2 regions of the Janthinobacterium sp. Mn2066 genome follow, and region 2 is predicted to be linked to the other one. Evidence: predicted binding sites of a transcription regulator. Region 2 holds the regulator's gene; the other holds the start of a gene.

Region 1 (7,543 bases), on a different contig from region 2:
AGCTGGAGGTATTTCGTGTTGAAGTGGGGCAAATGCCACTGTACCCGCACGACCCGCACGTGATCGCCGTGGTCTCGGATAGCCCGGCGCCGGACGACTTGCGTGCCGGACTCGTCTGGCTGGACTTGAATGCGCCCAGGGACGTGTTGGGCTGGTTGCTGCAGTGGCATCAGGACTGGCTGGAAAAATAAGACTAAAGTATTGCCCGAGCTGCCCGTTAATACAGGTAGACCCTTACTGGAGAACGCCATGGACGTCGGAAGCATTGCTCAACTGTCAACCACGATCGCGGAGACAGGAACGCGGCAAGCCGTCGGCTTGTCTGTGCTGAAAAAAGCACAGGAAGTGCAGAGTTCCACCGCCACCGCCTTGCTGGCCGCCTTGCCGCCTGTGCCAGCGGCGCCGAATCTGCCTGCTCACCTGGGTAACCGCATCAATACGACCGCCTGACAGCGCGTCATCAGGCGTGATCCCCGCGCCTGAGCTGGCTTCAGCCTGCCCACACCACCGTTGTTGACGGTGGCGCGTGGGCGTTTTAGCTTTTGCCCGCGTACCCGCGTAGATTAAAAGCGTCAATGTTCGCCACGACGCCGCCAATTCAGTAGAATCACTGTGCCGGCGGCAGCGTGGCTGCCTGGCCTGGCATGCGCCTGCTCCCATTTATCTATCACTTGCAAGAGGAACACCATGAATAAACGTCAAGCCTTCGTCGCCGCTGCTCTCGCAGGCCTGTGCGCCACCAGCGCCGTCAGTGCAGCTGCGCACGATGCGCCCGCCACTGCTGGCGACAAGGAAAAATGCTACGGCGTCGCCAAGGCAGGCCAGAATGACTGCGCCTCTGCCGATGGCGCCCATTCCTGCGCCGGACAGGCAACGCAGGATAACTTGCCAGGCGAGTGGGCCTATGTTGCCAAGGGCACGTGCACCCAGGCGGGCGGTTCCCTGAAGCCTGTCAAGGCCGCCAAGAAGGCCAAGTAATCATCGCCGCTGCCCGCCCGCTTTTGCCCACCCATGCGCTGGCCGGCGTGGGCGTCGGCTTGCGCGCCAGCCATTACCGCGACTTCCTTGCAGCCCGGCCCGCCGTCGACTGGCTGGAAGTGCACACGGAAAATTATCTGGCCCGCTCTGGCTGGGACTGGCAAGTGCTGTCCACCTTGCGGGCGGACTATGCACTGAGCCTGCATGGCGTCGGCCTGGGGCTGGGCTCGGCGTGCGGTTTTTCTGAGCGGCATCTGGTGCGCGTACGCCAGCTGGTAGAGCAGATCGAGCCGGCGCTGGTTTCTGAACACCTGTGTTGGGGCGCTGTCGCCCAGCATCAACTGAATGACTTGTTGCCTTTGCGCCTAGATAACGCGGCGCTGGACTTGCTGTGCGAACGGGTCGGGCGGGTGCAAGATGCCTTGCAAAGGCCGATCTTGCTGGAGAATGTCTCCACTTATCTGCGCTTTCATGGCGATAGCATGAGCGAAGCGCAATTCCTGGCCGAACTGGCCCGCCGCAGTGGCTGTGGCTTGCTGCTCGATATCAATAACCTGTATGTGAACCAGTGCAACCACGGCGAAGATGCGCTCGCTGCCCTGCAGGCCATCGCTCCGGGCAGCGTGGGCGAATTTCACCTTGCCGGCCACCTCGTCACGCCGCACGCCGTGATCGACCATCATGGGGCGCGCGTGGCTGAACCCGTGTGGGCCTTGTATGCGGCAGCCTTGCAGCGGTTTGGTCAGGTGCCGACCCTGATCGAATGGGATACCGATGTGCCCGCGCTGGAAGTCTTGCTCGACGAAGCGGACAAGGCGCGCAGCCTGATGGCGCCGCACCGCCCGCCCGCACCCTGGCAAGTATCGCGTGTCCCGATAACGCCCGCGCTGCCGGCCCCGGCGCTGGAAGCCAGCCAGCAAGCATTTGCCGCTGCACTGCTGGACATGGCGCACAGCGAGGCCGTCTTGCCGCAGATGCAATCCGCATCGTCCGCCGAACGCCTGGCCCTATACCGGGGCAACCTGGGCGCTACCTGGCGGCGTACCCTGGGCCATGCCTATCCCGTCGTGCTGGCGCTGGTGGGCGAGGAATTCTTTGGCGGCCTGGCCCGCGCCTATGGCAAGGTTTATCCCTCGCAAGATCCTGACCTGAACCAGTTCGGCGCCCAGTTTGCCACCTTCCTGGAGGGCTTCCCGCCTGCGGCCGAGTTGCCCTACTTGCCGGACATGGCGCGCCTGGAGTGGGCCTTGCATCGTGCCCATTACGCGCCCGATGCGGCAGCCTTGCCGGCCAGCATGCTGGCGGCCTTGACGCCCGACCAGCTTGAAACGAGCCGCTTTGGCGTGCATCCGGCGTGCACGCTGATTGCGTCGCCATGGCAAGTACTGGCCTTGTGGCAAGCGCATCAGGAGGGTGAAGGCAAGGGCGTGTTTCCCGAAAACCTGGCTGGCGATACTTATGTGCTGGTATGCCGGCCGCAATGGAAGGCGCAGGCGGTGGCGCTCGATGCGGCTGGCCACGCCGCGCTGTCGCTGCTGCAGCAAGGGCAAAGCTTTGGCGCGGCGCTCGATGCAGCGTTTGAGCTCGATGAAGACTTTGACCTGGGCGCCCAGCTGCGCCACTGGCTGGATCACGCCGTCTTGACGGAGATGCGCCAAGACGCTGTCAAGGCTGGCTAAAAGCGCGCAACAATCGCGCTTCTCCCGTCTGGTCGTGGCATAAGGCGTTGGCGGCCTCGGTGGCGGCCATCATGCGCGTCAGCTGTTCTTCCTCGAAGCGGCTCAGTTCCGCCATGGCGGCCACCAGCGCTACTTCCAGCCTGGCGCGTGCACTTTGATACAGGGTGCTCGTGTATTTATCTGTGTTGCGGAGCAATTCTTCCGCATTTTCTATGACTTGCCGCAAGTCAGCGATCAGGCGCTCCTGATCGTGCGTACCGTGCTCGGGATGGTCCATGGCTTCCCCCTTCCGCAATATCGATGCATATATGTCGATTAGTCTACATAAACACGTACTGGCCGGCGCCCGTCCTGGAGCGCGGCTGCGCCCCAGTCTTTGTTCGTCAGCCGACCACGGTGATGCGGATGTCGGCCACGCTGACCACCTGTCCTGCGCGGATCTTGGCGGTCTTGCGCAATTCCTGCTTGCCGTCGACCTTCACCACGCCGCTGTCGACCATGACCTTGCCGGCGCCACCGCTGTCACACAAGCCGACCAGCTTGAGCAGCTGGTTCAGCTCGATGAATTCGGAGGTCAAATCAAAGCTTACTTTTTGCATTGTATCCCTTATTGCAATAATATGTTTTTGGCACTGGGTGACAATATCAACCAATTTGTTACGCCTAGTTTACATCAAGCCGTCTGGGATGCAGGCAAGGCATCAGCTTTTGTTGGGGCGCGTCATCTCCAGTGGCACGATCCACGTTGCAAATTGCTCCTCTGTCACGAAGCCCAGGCCCAATGCCGCGGCTTTCAGGGTCGTGCCTTCATGCTGTGCCTGCTTGGCGATTTGCGCAGCCTTGTCATAGCCGATATGCGGCGCCAGTGCCGTGACCAGCATCAAGGAACGTTCCATCAGTTCGGCGATGCGCTCGCGGTTCGGTTCGATGCCGTGTGCGCAATGCTCGTCGAAGCTGCGCATGCCATCGCCCAGCAGGCGGGCGCTTTGCAGGAAATTGTGCGCAATCAGGGGTTTGAAGACATTGAGCTCGAAATTGCCCGAAGCGCCGCCCACCGTGATGGCCACGTCGTTGCCGAACACCTGGCAACACAGCATGGTCAGCGCTTCGCATTGGGTAGGGTTGACCTTGCCCGGCATGATGGAACTGCCCGGTTCGTTTTCAGGGATGGTGATTTCACCGAGGCCGGAGCGTGGGCCGGACGCCATCCAGCGCACGTCGTTGGCGATTTTCATCAGGGCCGTGGCCAGGGTTTTCAGTGCGCCATGCGAAGCGACCAGCGCATCGTGGGCGGCCAGGGCGGCAAACTTGTTGCTGGCGCTGGCAAAGGGCTGGCCCGTCAGGCGCGCCAGTTCGGTGGCGATGCGCTCGGCAAACTCGGCATGGGCGTTCAAGCCCGTGCCAACGGCCGTGCCGCCGGCCGCCAGTTGCAGCAGCGGTGGCAAGGATGCCGTGATGACATGTTCGGCAAAGTCCAGCTGCGCCACATAGCCGGAAAATTCCTGGCCCAGGGTCAGCGGCGTGGCGTCCTGCAAGTGGGTGCGGCCGATCTTGACGATGTCGGCAAATTGCGTGGCCTTGGTGTCCAGGGTGGTCCGCAGCTGGCGCAGGGCGGGCAAGACCGTGTTGGCGACGGCCAGCGCGGCGGCCACATGGATGGCGGTGGGGAAGATATCGTTCGAGGATTGCCCCAGATTCACGTCGTCATTCGGGTGCAGCAGGCGCTCGGCGCCGCGCAAGCCACCCATCAGCTCGGAACCCCGGTTGGCCAGGACTTCGTTCATGTTCATATTGCTTTGCGTGCCGGAACCCGTCTGCCAGACGGCCAGCGGAAATTCGCTGGGGTGTTTGCCAGCCAGCACTTCATCGGCCGCTTGCGTGATGGCGACGGCCTTCTTGCCGCTTAACAAGCCCAGGTCCAGGTTGACGTGGGCGGCCGCGCGCTTGACGGTGGCCAGGGCGGCGATCAGTTCGGGCGGCATCTTTTCCGTGGAAATATGGAAGTGCTCCAGCGAGCGCTGCGTTTGCGCTCCCCACAACTGACCGGCGGGTACGTCGATCGGGCCGAAACTATCGCGTTCGATTCTGCTACTCATGGCATCCCTTTCATCGATTTTGGTCCTTCGAGTGTACTCCAGACGCCAAAAACGCACAGGGCGTGGCCATACTGTGCTGCTCAGCCTTTATTTTGCATATTTCCTGCCGTTAATAGGGGACGTACTCCCCTTTCCCTGTTGTCAAAGCGATTCATCCATGCAGAGCAGTGTATTTTCCCGTCGGATCCTGATCGCCTGTGCCGCCGCCAGCATGGCCATGCCCGGCGCTTTTGCGGCCGAACTCGGTGATATCAGCGCGCTCTCGCACGTGGGCCAGCCCCTGTCGGCCGATATCGAGCTGACGGCGCTGGCGCCAGACGAGGCCAATGGCCTGCCCGTACGCCTGGCGTCACCCGATGTGTACCAGGGCGGCGGCATCACGATGGACCCGGCCCTGCAAGGACTGGCCATCAGCCAGGCCGTGCGCGATGGCCGGCGCCATGTGCACGTGACAACGCAGCAAGCGATTACGGCGGGCCATGTGCACCTGTATTTCGTGCTGGGCAGCGGTAGCGGCGCCAATGTTCGCCTGGCAACGGTCTGGCTGACACCGGCGCCGGCTGCGCCTGTTCCTGCGCCAGTGCCTCTTGCCGTATTACCTGCCCTGCCGGCCAAGCCCCTTGCGCCGCCCCCCGATGCGGCCGCACTGGCAGCCCGCGCGCGCGCCGAGGGCATGCTGCGTCCGCCTGCCGTGTTCGTGCCGCCTGCCGTGCCCTTGCCGCGGCCGCCGCTGCGCCGGACCATCCCGGCGGCGGCATCCTGCGCGCCGCAAGCCGTTGCCGCACCCGATGCAAGCTGTATTGCGCTCAATCAACAGAATGCCGCCTTGAATGACAAATTGGGCGAGTTGGAAGGCAAGGTGGGCGCTTTGCAAAAGGCGCTGGCCGTGCCCGCTGTCGCTCCTGCTGTTGCCGCCGCGCCAGCCGCCGCCGAAGCGCCGCACGCCAAGCCCAAGCCCCTGCATGCAGCCCCAGCCGTGAAGGAAAAGAAACCGTCCGGCGGCGGCCTGTGGTGGCTGGGACTCGGTGTCCTGCTCTTTTTGCTGCTGACGGCGGTGATCGTGTATGTCTGGCGCAAGCGCAAGGGGCAGGGCGCAGACCGGCCGCCATCGAAATACTGGGTCTTGCTGCGCAAGCCATTTCGCCGGCCGCCAGTGCCTGTCTTGACGGAAACAGTGGACGAGGTCACGGAGGGAGTGGATGATGCGCCGGCGCAGACTGAGGCATCGCCATTTTCGCGTTGAGTGAGGTGTTCAGTAAGGCGTTGAGCAGACGTAAAAAAAGCGCCCCGGGCGCTTTTTTTTTTCGTCTGTCAGTTTGGCAGCCTGTGCATTCCGTTCGGCAACAGCGTGACGGGCAACTCCGTGATGTCGCGGATGGTACGGTCATTCGCCAGTATTTGTTTCAGCAAGTCAATCTTGCGCTGGCGCGCTGCGGCAGATAGTGGCGGCACGGCGCCAGCCTGAACTGATTTCGTTTCTTGAGAGCACTGTTTTTCCAGGATACTTAAACCATCCCAGTCGCTCGACCGCGCGGCGGCGACCATTTGATTAGTCAGTCCGGCAATATTTTCATACATCGCGAGAACGTCGTTGGGAGTCATGAGCCTCTCCAGGTAAGTTACGGAAAAGTGCTACATGGCTAGCATAACGGCGAAGCGGCTGAAAACTTGAGTGATTTTTTGAAAGAAAGTGTAAGTAGTGTTCAAACAAACATCAAACCGGCCGGCTCCCCGGCAAGCCGCATGGATACTGGGGTTTGCAAGATTTCCTTCGAGTAATATTTAGCGTACTAGCTCTTCCAGGCCAGCGCTGAGCGTGGCAGGCGGCGGCATCTTGTCGACCATGATGGAAGGGGGCAAACCGAGTGCTTCAGCCACCTCGCCGGGATAGCAGGCGATGATTTCTTCGTTGTTCAACTGATTTTCCTCGATGCGGGCGCGCCAGGCGGCCAGGTGGATCACGGCCGCCATGCGGTTGAGGGAGTTGCCGGCCAGCGGATCGGGAAAAGCCGCGATGGTGTCGGCAAAAACGGGCGGGAACTTCCAGCGGCGCGCCAGTTCCGCGCCCACGTCCGCATAGCTGTAACCGAGCGATACGCGTTCGGCATCGAGGCGGCGCGCGTCGAATGGTGGGGCGATCTTGTCCAGTTGCATGGCTTGCTCGGGCGCAGCCGCATGCAGCACCAGCTGGCCGATGGCGTGCATCATGCCGATGGTGAAGGCCAGTTCCGTATTGTCGCCCGTCTGTTTGGCGATCCAGCGGGCCGAGACGGCGCTGTGCAGGCTGTAACGCCAGAATTGCTGCAGGTTCAGTCCCGGCACGGCCTTGAAGCCGCTGACCAGTCCGGAGCTGATGACCAGGGTGCGCACGGTCACGAATCCCAGCATCAGCACCGCGTCTTCCACCGTGCCGATGCTGCGCGAGACGTGATAATAGGCCGAGTTGGCCAGGCGCAGCAGTTTGGCGCTCAGGGCCGGGTCGGCGCCCAGCTTGCGGGCCAGTTCTTCGGTGGAAACGGCAGGGTTGTCGAAACTGCGCACCAGTTCATCGACGATTTTGGGGGCAGTGGGCAGGGCGTGAGGGTGTTGAAACAGCGCTTCAAGTTGCATGGCACTCTCCTTGTTGTTCGCGCGGCAAGCGGCGGGGCTGTCACGAAACTATATGCCGTTTTTTTGACTTGTTGCAAAAAATATCGACAACGCTTTTTGTCGCCAAACAGGCTATGATTTCAGCCACGATTTCAAAGACCATCACGAAAGGATTTCCATGCACGCTAGCCGCCCATCCTG
Region 2 (7,543 bases):
GCGCGACCAGATGGTGACCGAACAGGTGGCCATGCTGTCGGGCGCCGGCGCCGACGTCAAGCGCCTGCTGTGCCTGAACGCCACCGCCACCCAGGAAACCCTGAACGAAGTGGTGCGCGCCTATCAAGGCAGCGGCCTGGCCGGCTGCATCATGACCAAGCTCGATGAAGCCGCCTCGATCGGTAACGTGCTCGACGTGGTGATCCGCCAGAAACTCAACCTGTTTTATGTCTCGAATGGCCAGCGGGTGCCGGAAGACCTGCACCTGGGCGACCGTGGCTACCTGGTCGACCGCGCGTTTAAACTCAAGCGCGATGCGGCGGCCACCCAGTTTTCCGACGCCGAACTGCCGCTGCTGATGGCGCAGGCGGTGGCCCGCAACCATGAGGCGCGCGGGGGACACCTTGGCTAATTTTGATTTCGACCAGGCCGAAGGCTTGCGCCGCATGCTGGGCGGCCCGCAGCCGCGCGTGCTGACGGTGTTGTCGGCCACGCCGCAGGATGACAAGGGCGCCATGCTGATCAACCTGGGCGCGTCGCTCGCTTATACGGGCAATGAAGTGCTGCTGCTGGACGCCAGCGGCAGCAGCGAAGGCGTGGCGGCGCGGCTGGGCCTGGCGCATGGCGCCAGCCTGCTCGACGTGGCGCGCCAGCAGTGCGGCCTGAACCAGGTGATCCATGCTGTACCGCAGGGTTTTGGCGTGGCCACCCTGGGGGCGCGCAACTATCAGATGGATAGCCCCGACTTTGCCACCAATGACGAATCGCGCCGGCTGGCCAAGACCTTCGAAGTGATGGCGCGCCAGACCGGCATCGTGCTGGTCGATGGCGTGGTCGGCGAGAGCGGCGCCTGCTTTCCCGTGCCGCTGATGGCCACTTCCGACATCGTGGTGCAGGTGTCGGGCAGCGCCGCCTCGATCACGGCAGCGTACAGCCTGATCAAGCGTTTGAGCCAGGAACTGGGACGCCGTCCCTTCGGCATCCTGGTGACGGGTGCTTCCGAACCCGAGGCAAAGGTGGTATACGATAATATGGCGCAGGCGGCGAACCGCTACCTGGCCGTGAAACTGACATCGATGGGCTCGGTGCCAGCCGATGAATACCTGCATCGCGCGGCGCGCCTGGGCCGCAGCGTGATCGATGCATTTCCGCTGGCTGGCGCGTCGGTGGCGTTTCGCGCCCTGGCGGAACGGCTGGCCCGTTCGGCGGCGCCGGTGCTGGGCTCCACTTTGTATCAGACGGGGAGTGCACACCATTTCAGCGCCTGAATCGATTAGCAGCACATATATAGAACAATAAGCAGCCTATGTACACGGTCAAAGGGAAATCGAACAAAGACTATCTGCTAACGGAACATATTCCGCTGGTGAAGCGTCTGGCGCACCATATGAAGGCCAAGCTGCCTCCATCGGTCGAGGTCGACGACCTGATCCAGGCGGGCATGATCGGCTTGCTCGATGCGATCACCCGCTACGAAGAAACCCATGGCGCGCAGTTCGAGACCTATGCCGTGCTGCGCATCCGCGGCGCCATGCTCGACGAGCTGCGCACCAGCGACTGGCTGCCGCGCAGCATGCGCCAGAACATGCGCAAGATCGAAGAGGCGATGAGCATCCTGCAGCAGCGCCTGGGCCATCCGCCGACCGAGTCGGAAGTGGCCAAGCTGTTGAAAATGCCCCTGGCCGATTACCAGGAAATGCTGGGCGAGGGCGGCGGCCACCAACTGGTGTACTACGAAGACTTTCATGACCCGGACGGCAATGACAGCTTCCTCGACCGCCATTGCGTGGACGAGGACAGCGACCCCTTGCGCTCCCTGCTCGATACCGATTTCCGGCAGTCCGTGATCGACGCCATCGACGCGCTGCCGCCACGCGAGAAAATACTCATGGGCCTGTACTACGAAGAAGAGCTGAACCTGAAGGAGATCGGCGCGGTGATGGGCGTATCGGAATCGCGCGTCTCGCAGCTGCATACCCAGGCCGTCGCGCGCCTGCGCGCAACCTTACGGGAGCAGGCGTGGACTGGTCCAGCGTAATCGGGCTGCTGCTGGCCGTCGCCGGCCTCCTGGTCGGCCAGGCGCTCGAAGGCGGCAAGATGGCCTCGCTGCTGCAGCCGGCCGCGTTTGCCATCGTGGTGATCGGCACCTTCGGCGCCGTGCTGCTGCAGACGCGGCTGCGCACCTTCGTGCGTGGCCTGGAAATGCTGCGCTGGGTGTTCAAGCCGCCGGCCGACACGCGCGCCGCGCTGTCGCGCGACATCGGCCTGTGGAGCCTGACGGCGCGCCGCGACGGTCCGCTGGCGCTGGAGCGCCTGATGGAAAACACGGCCGACCGTTTTAACGCCAAGGGCTTGCGCATGATCGTCGACGGCATCGCGCCCGACAAGCTGCGCCAGCTGCTCGACGTGGAAATCACCGCCTATGAACTGGCCGAGCGCCAGGCCGTCAAGGTGTGGGAATCGGCGGCCGGCTATTCGCCCACCATCGGCATCCTGGGCGCCGTGCTGGGCCTGATCCACGTGATGGAAAACCTGACCGACCCGAGCAAGCTCGGCGGCGGCATCGCGGTGGCGTTTGTGTCCACCATTTATGGCGTGGGCCTGGCCAATCTGCTGTTCCTGCCGGTCGCTAATAAACTGAAGGCCATCGTCACGCGCCGCGTGACCCAGTATGAAGTGACGGCCGCCGTGTTCTACGACATCGCCACCGGCGACCATACGCGCATCATCGAAGAGCGCGTATCGAGCCTGCTGCACGAGCACTGACCATGATGCGGCGCGCGCGCAGGAAGTATGACGAAGAGCCGGACAACCAGGACCGCTGGCTGATTTCCTATGCCGACTTCATTACCCTGCTGTTCGCCTTCTTTGTCGTCATGTACGCGCTCTCCTTGGTCAACGAGGGCAAATACCGCGTGTTTTCAGACGCCATCGGCGAGGCCTTCGGGCTGAATAAAGGCGCGCCGCCGCTGATCATGGAAGCGCCGCAAGCGGTCGCCTTGCCCAACCCGGCCCTGAAACGCCGCGCCGAAGCGATCCGCCGCGAACGCGAGCACATGACGCGCCTGGCGCAGGACCTGACCTCGACCCTGGCGCCGCTGGTCAAGGAAGGCAAGGTGCGCGTGACGCAGACCAGCCGCGGCGTCAGCGTGGAAATCAATGCCAGCGTGCTGTTCGACCCGGGCGCCGCCGCGCTGACGCCGGAGTCCGACCAGGCCCTGCGCGCCGTGGCCGTGCTGCTGAAGGACGATAGTCACGACGTGCAGGTGGAGGGCCACACCGATATCCAGCCGATCAGCAATTCGAATTTCGCCTCGAACTGGGAATTGTCGGCCGCGCGCTCGAGCGCCGTGGTGCGGCTGTTTATCGCCAGCGGCGTGCAGGCGTCGCGCCTGACGGCCGTCGGCCACGCCGACAATATCCCCGTGGCGCCGAACGACACGCCGGAAGGGCGCGCCCGCAACCGCCGGGTTGCCGTGACGATCTTGTCCGGCATTCCCGAAACCGTGACGGAAGTGCCGACGCCGCCGGCTGCGCCTGTACCTGCACCGGCGCCCCGCTAGCTTGCTACAATCGCGGCCTTTCTTTTACTTTATCTTCATCATGAAAAGCAGTTCCCTGGGCGGTCTTGTGTATTCCACCGAAACGGGCCGCATGTGCCCAGCCTGCCGCCAGCCGGTGGGGCAATGTATATGCAAGGCCAACGCCAAGGCTGCGCCTGCCGGCGATGGCCAGGTGCGCGTGTCGCGCCAGACCAAGGGTCGTGGCGGCAAGAGCGTCACCGTGGTAAAAGGCCTGGCGCTGGACGCCGTCGCGCTGGCCTTGCTGGGCAAGCAATTGCGCAGCCAGTGCGGTTCGGGCGGCACGGTCAAGGAGGGCGTGATCGAAGTGCAGGGCGACCATGTGGATGCCATCATGGCGGCGCTGTTACTTGCAGGACACAAAGCGAAAAAAGCGGGCGGCTAAGTATCTTTTTGGCATGCGGCTGTGCTAACTTGTGGTTGTCATCATTTAGCCACTTTGTCATGCCAGCCAAAACCACCGTTGTCCTTGTTGTCTCTGCTGCAGTATTGATGTTGGTCTACACCTATGCTCCTGGACCAGGCGATGGCGCACCGGCGGCGCTGCAGGTATCGAAAGTCCGACGCAGCCTGTCTTCCTATTTCAATCCGGGCGCCGATGCCGCTTCCGCATCGGCCGTGGCGCCTGCCGCCCCGAGCCTGGGCGCGCAGCTGGAACGCCTGGCCGCCAGCGGCAATCCCGACGATGCGGATGCGGCCTACCATCTGCTCGATGATTGCATTTACTTCAATGCAGAGGGGCACTTGCCTTCAGTGGAATTTGCGCGGGGCAGCGAATTGACGGCAGGGGAAACGGCGGCCGAAGCAAAGTTGTGCGGTGGCATGACACAGAGCCAGAAAAATTCCCGCCTCGACTTCCTGGCCGCCGCCGTCAAGGGAGGTGCGTACGGCGCCACCAGCAGTTTTCTTGAGGCGGGGCCGTTTGGCGACCCCAATGCCTTGCGTGACCGCCCCAATGACCCACTGGTGCTTGAGTGGAAACGCCAGGCCATCGCGCAACTGACGGAACGGGCCGACGATGGCGAGATTATCGGCGCGACTACCTTGATGAAGGAATATCTGCGCGGTGGTGATATCGTGCCGAAAGATCCGCTATTGGCCTATGGTTATGTGTCGGCCCTGCGCCTGGTGCATGACGATATCCTGGGGCCAGGCGGCGTCAATCCTTATGCGGATCAGTATTGGCAGTCCTTGCGCGATGCGCTGACGCCGGAACAGCAGGCAGCGGCGTTGGCCAAGGGAAATGGTATTGCCGCGAAATTCCGCCAGCACACGGGGCGTGCTGCGCACAGCTGAGCTGTGCTGGGTCCCGGCTTTAGCCGATAACGACCCGGCGGCTGACGGTATTGCTGGTAGCCTGGCCGCTGGGGCCGTAGAAGTTGCCGCTTTGGGCGGGTGGGCGTACGGCGTTCAGCGCGCCCTGGGTGTGCAGCATGTGCTTGTTGACCAGCAGGCTGTTCAAGCGATTTTGTTCCTTGGCTGCCCGCGTGGTGCTCAGCAATTCTGTCCATAATGCTGCCGCTTCCGGGTTGCCGGCCTGGGCCAGCCAGCCATCCATGCCTTCTTCGGCGGCGGCAAAGCCGGCTGCCGCCAGCGCCTGGTGGCGCTGCGCCGCCAGCTGGCTCAATTGCCCGACCAGCACCGTCTTGCGGGTCGTGATCTCCGTGATGGCATCGATTTCAGCTGCAACCAGATGCAGCTGTTCTTGTTTCATCAATGCCAGCAATGCGGTCATACGCTCTTGTTCGTCGCGCAGACTGGAAAACGGAGTCACTGATTGCATGGGGAAACCTATCTATTTCGTGAGTGCAGCAAGTCCTTGACTGTATCCAGGAGACCGTCTGCCACTTTTTCAGAATTGACCTGGAACTGGCCGTCGGCGATGGCGAGCTTGATGCGTTCCACTTTTTTCGTGTCGAACACGCCGCCGCTGCCGGCAGTTGCACTGGCCGCTAATGCCTGTCCTTGCGAGGACAGGCGTACATTATCCGACGTCGTCGGTGTTGCTTGTGCTTTCTCGGCATTGCGGGCGCCCGAGGTATTGGTCGGCGCGACCGGCAAAGCGGGATTGCTCTTGATGGTTTCGGTGATTTTCACAACATGATCCTCGTCTGGTCGAAGTCAAAAAACTCCGGGATATGTCTCTTTATCGGCACCGTCTCTTGAAACTTTAGTGCCCCAGACGACAATATCGCTGTCCAGCCCGCTTTAAAAGGCCACCTCCACCATGCCGCCCGCGCGCGCCACGCCGCTGATTTGCTGGCCGCTTTGGGTGCGTACCTGCACCACCTGGCCGTCGCCGGCATTGCCGATGGCGCGCCCTTCTGATGCCACTTGGAAACCATTGCCGCTCGACACCACCCGCACCAGCTGGCCCTGGATGACCACCGGTTTGCGGCGCAAGGTGTCCAGGCGCATCGGCGTGCCGGGTGGCAAGGAGACATTGGCGCTGGCGCCGACCACCTGCGCCATGTCGGTGGCTATGCCCGCTGGCAACGCGGCCAGGTCGCCCTGCATGGTCACCAGCTGGGTAGCGTCGATGGTTTGTCCTTGCGCCAGTGGCGCGGCGCTGGCGATGTAGTCGCCGACCACCGCCACATTGGCTTGCACATAAATAGTCCAGTTGGCGGGCTGGGTGCAGCGCACGCCCACCGTGGTCTTGCCCCAGGCGCGCGCGCCGGGCGCCATGAACGCTTGCGGCGCAGGGCAGGGCGCCAGGTTCAGGCGCGGATCGACGGCGCCGACGGTGACGCTGACCTTGCCTGGCAAGCCATTGCTTTGCACCAGCAGGAACTGTTCCACGCTTTGCCGCAGCGTTTCCGGCGACTGGCGTCCGGCAGCCGCGTTCTGCGCCTGTGCCAGTGGCGCCAGCAATGCCAGCCAAGCCAGCGGCAGCAAGAGGGAGCGAGCGGAGGAGAGCGGTTTTTTCATGGTGATAGGCCTCTGGAATGGTGCCATGATAGACCGCGCGCGCCCGGTCGAAGCGAGGATTAAGGGGTAAAAGTGCGGTCTGATCCGGCGATGGCTGGCAAGGCCGCCGCCGTACTATCTTTCCTGTCATCACTAAAACGCCATTCATCCGCCAAACCGGGCGCCAGTGGCGACTTTTTCCGGAGCCTGAAATGATAGGTAAACTCGACGATTACATGCGCTTCAATGAGACGGCGCTGAGCTTGCGTTCGACGCGCCAGGAAGTGCTCGCTTCGAATATCGCCAATGCCGATACGCCCAACTACAAGGCGCGCGATGTCGATTTCGCCAGTGCCCTGAAAGGCGCGCTGGCCAAGGCCGGCGGCGCGGCGCCCGCACTGAAGGCCACCTCGCCCCAGCATATGGCGGGCAAGGGCGTCGAGGGCGCCGCCGGCAGCAAGGCGGCCGGCAGCTTGCCCGATGGCACGCCGCTGCTGTACCGCACGCCGGCGCAGGGCGCCGTCGATGGCAATACGGTCGATATGGACCTGGAGCGTAACGCCTTTGCCGACAACGCCATCCGTTATGAAACCGCCATCACCCTGCTCAATGGCCAGATCAAGGGCATGCTGACGGCGATCCAGGGAGGACAATAATCATGTCGCTATTTAATATTTTTAATGTTTCCGGTTCGGCCATGAGCGCCCAGGCGCAGCGGCTCAACACGGTGGCCAGCAACCTGGCCAATGCCGACAGCGCCACCAGCGCCAGTGGCGAAGCCTACCGCGCCAAGCAGGTGGTGTTCGAAGCCGTGCCGATGGCCAATGGCGCCACTGCCGTCAAGGTGCAAAAGGTGATCGACGATCCGTCGCCGATGAAGCTGGTGTATGACCCGAAAAACCCGCTGGCCGACGACAAGGGCTATGTCACCATGCCCAACGTGAATACCGTCGATGAAATGGTCAACATGCTGTCGGCTTCGCGCTCGTACCAGACGAACGTGGAAACCATGAACGCGGCCAAGTCGCTGCTCCTGAAAACCCTCACTTTAG

The links. Region 2 encodes FliA, which starts transcription of late flagellar genes. Its sites were predicted from a motif close to CTAAAGTTTNNNNNNNNNNNGCCGNTA; they were not measured.
Region 1: ACL9RI_RS15950 (flagellar protein FliT) is a predicted target of FliA. The motif match lies at 6,400-6,426, and genes of this name have one in related genera.

The regions. Positions count from the first base shown of each region.
Region 1 covers NZ_JBMOUF010000007.1:325,992-333,534, forward strand. The annotation lists gene mobB (molybdopterin-guanine dinucleotide biosynthesis protein B) at 1-191, shown strand, start outside; gene ACL9RI_RS15915 (YjfB family protein) at 250-450, shown strand; gene ACL9RI_RS15920 (DUF2282 domain-containing protein) at 688-978, shown strand; gene ACL9RI_RS15925 (DUF692 family multinuclear iron-containing protein) at 1,002-2,657, shown strand; gene ACL9RI_RS15930 (hypothetical protein) at 2,644-2,934, opposite strand; gene ACL9RI_RS15935 (RNA-binding S4 domain-containing protein) at 3,041-3,256, opposite strand; gene fumC (class II fumarate hydratase) at 3,359-4,753, opposite strand; gene ACL9RI_RS15945 (hypothetical protein) at 4,911-5,996, shown strand; gene ACL9RI_RS15950 (flagellar protein FliT) at 6,065-6,355, opposite strand; gene ACL9RI_RS15955 (HDOD domain-containing protein) at 6,536-7,363, opposite strand; gene ACL9RI_RS15960 (M13 family metallopeptidase) at 7,521-7,543, shown strand, end outside.
Region 2 covers NZ_JBMOUF010000001.1:587,393-594,935, forward strand. The annotation lists gene flhF (flagellar biosynthesis protein FlhF) at 1-412, shown strand, start outside; gene ACL9RI_RS02535 (MinD/ParA family ATP-binding protein) at 405-1,268, shown strand; gene ACL9RI_RS02540 (RNA polymerase sigma factor FliA) at 1,307-2,038, shown strand; gene ACL9RI_RS02545 (flagellar motor protein) at 2,020-2,766, shown strand; gene motD (flagellar motor protein MotD) at 2,772-3,563, shown strand; gene ACL9RI_RS02555 (translation initiation factor Sui1) at 3,604-3,966, shown strand; gene ACL9RI_RS02560 (hypothetical protein) at 4,074-4,877, shown strand; gene ACL9RI_RS02565 (flagella synthesis protein FlgN) at 4,897-5,364, opposite strand; gene flgM (flagellar biosynthesis anti-sigma factor FlgM) at 5,373-5,678, opposite strand; gene flgA (flagellar basal body P-ring formation chaperone FlgA) at 5,790-6,512, opposite strand; gene flgB (flagellar basal body rod protein FlgB) at 6,704-7,147, shown strand; gene flgC (flagellar basal body rod protein FlgC) at 7,150-7,543, shown strand, end outside.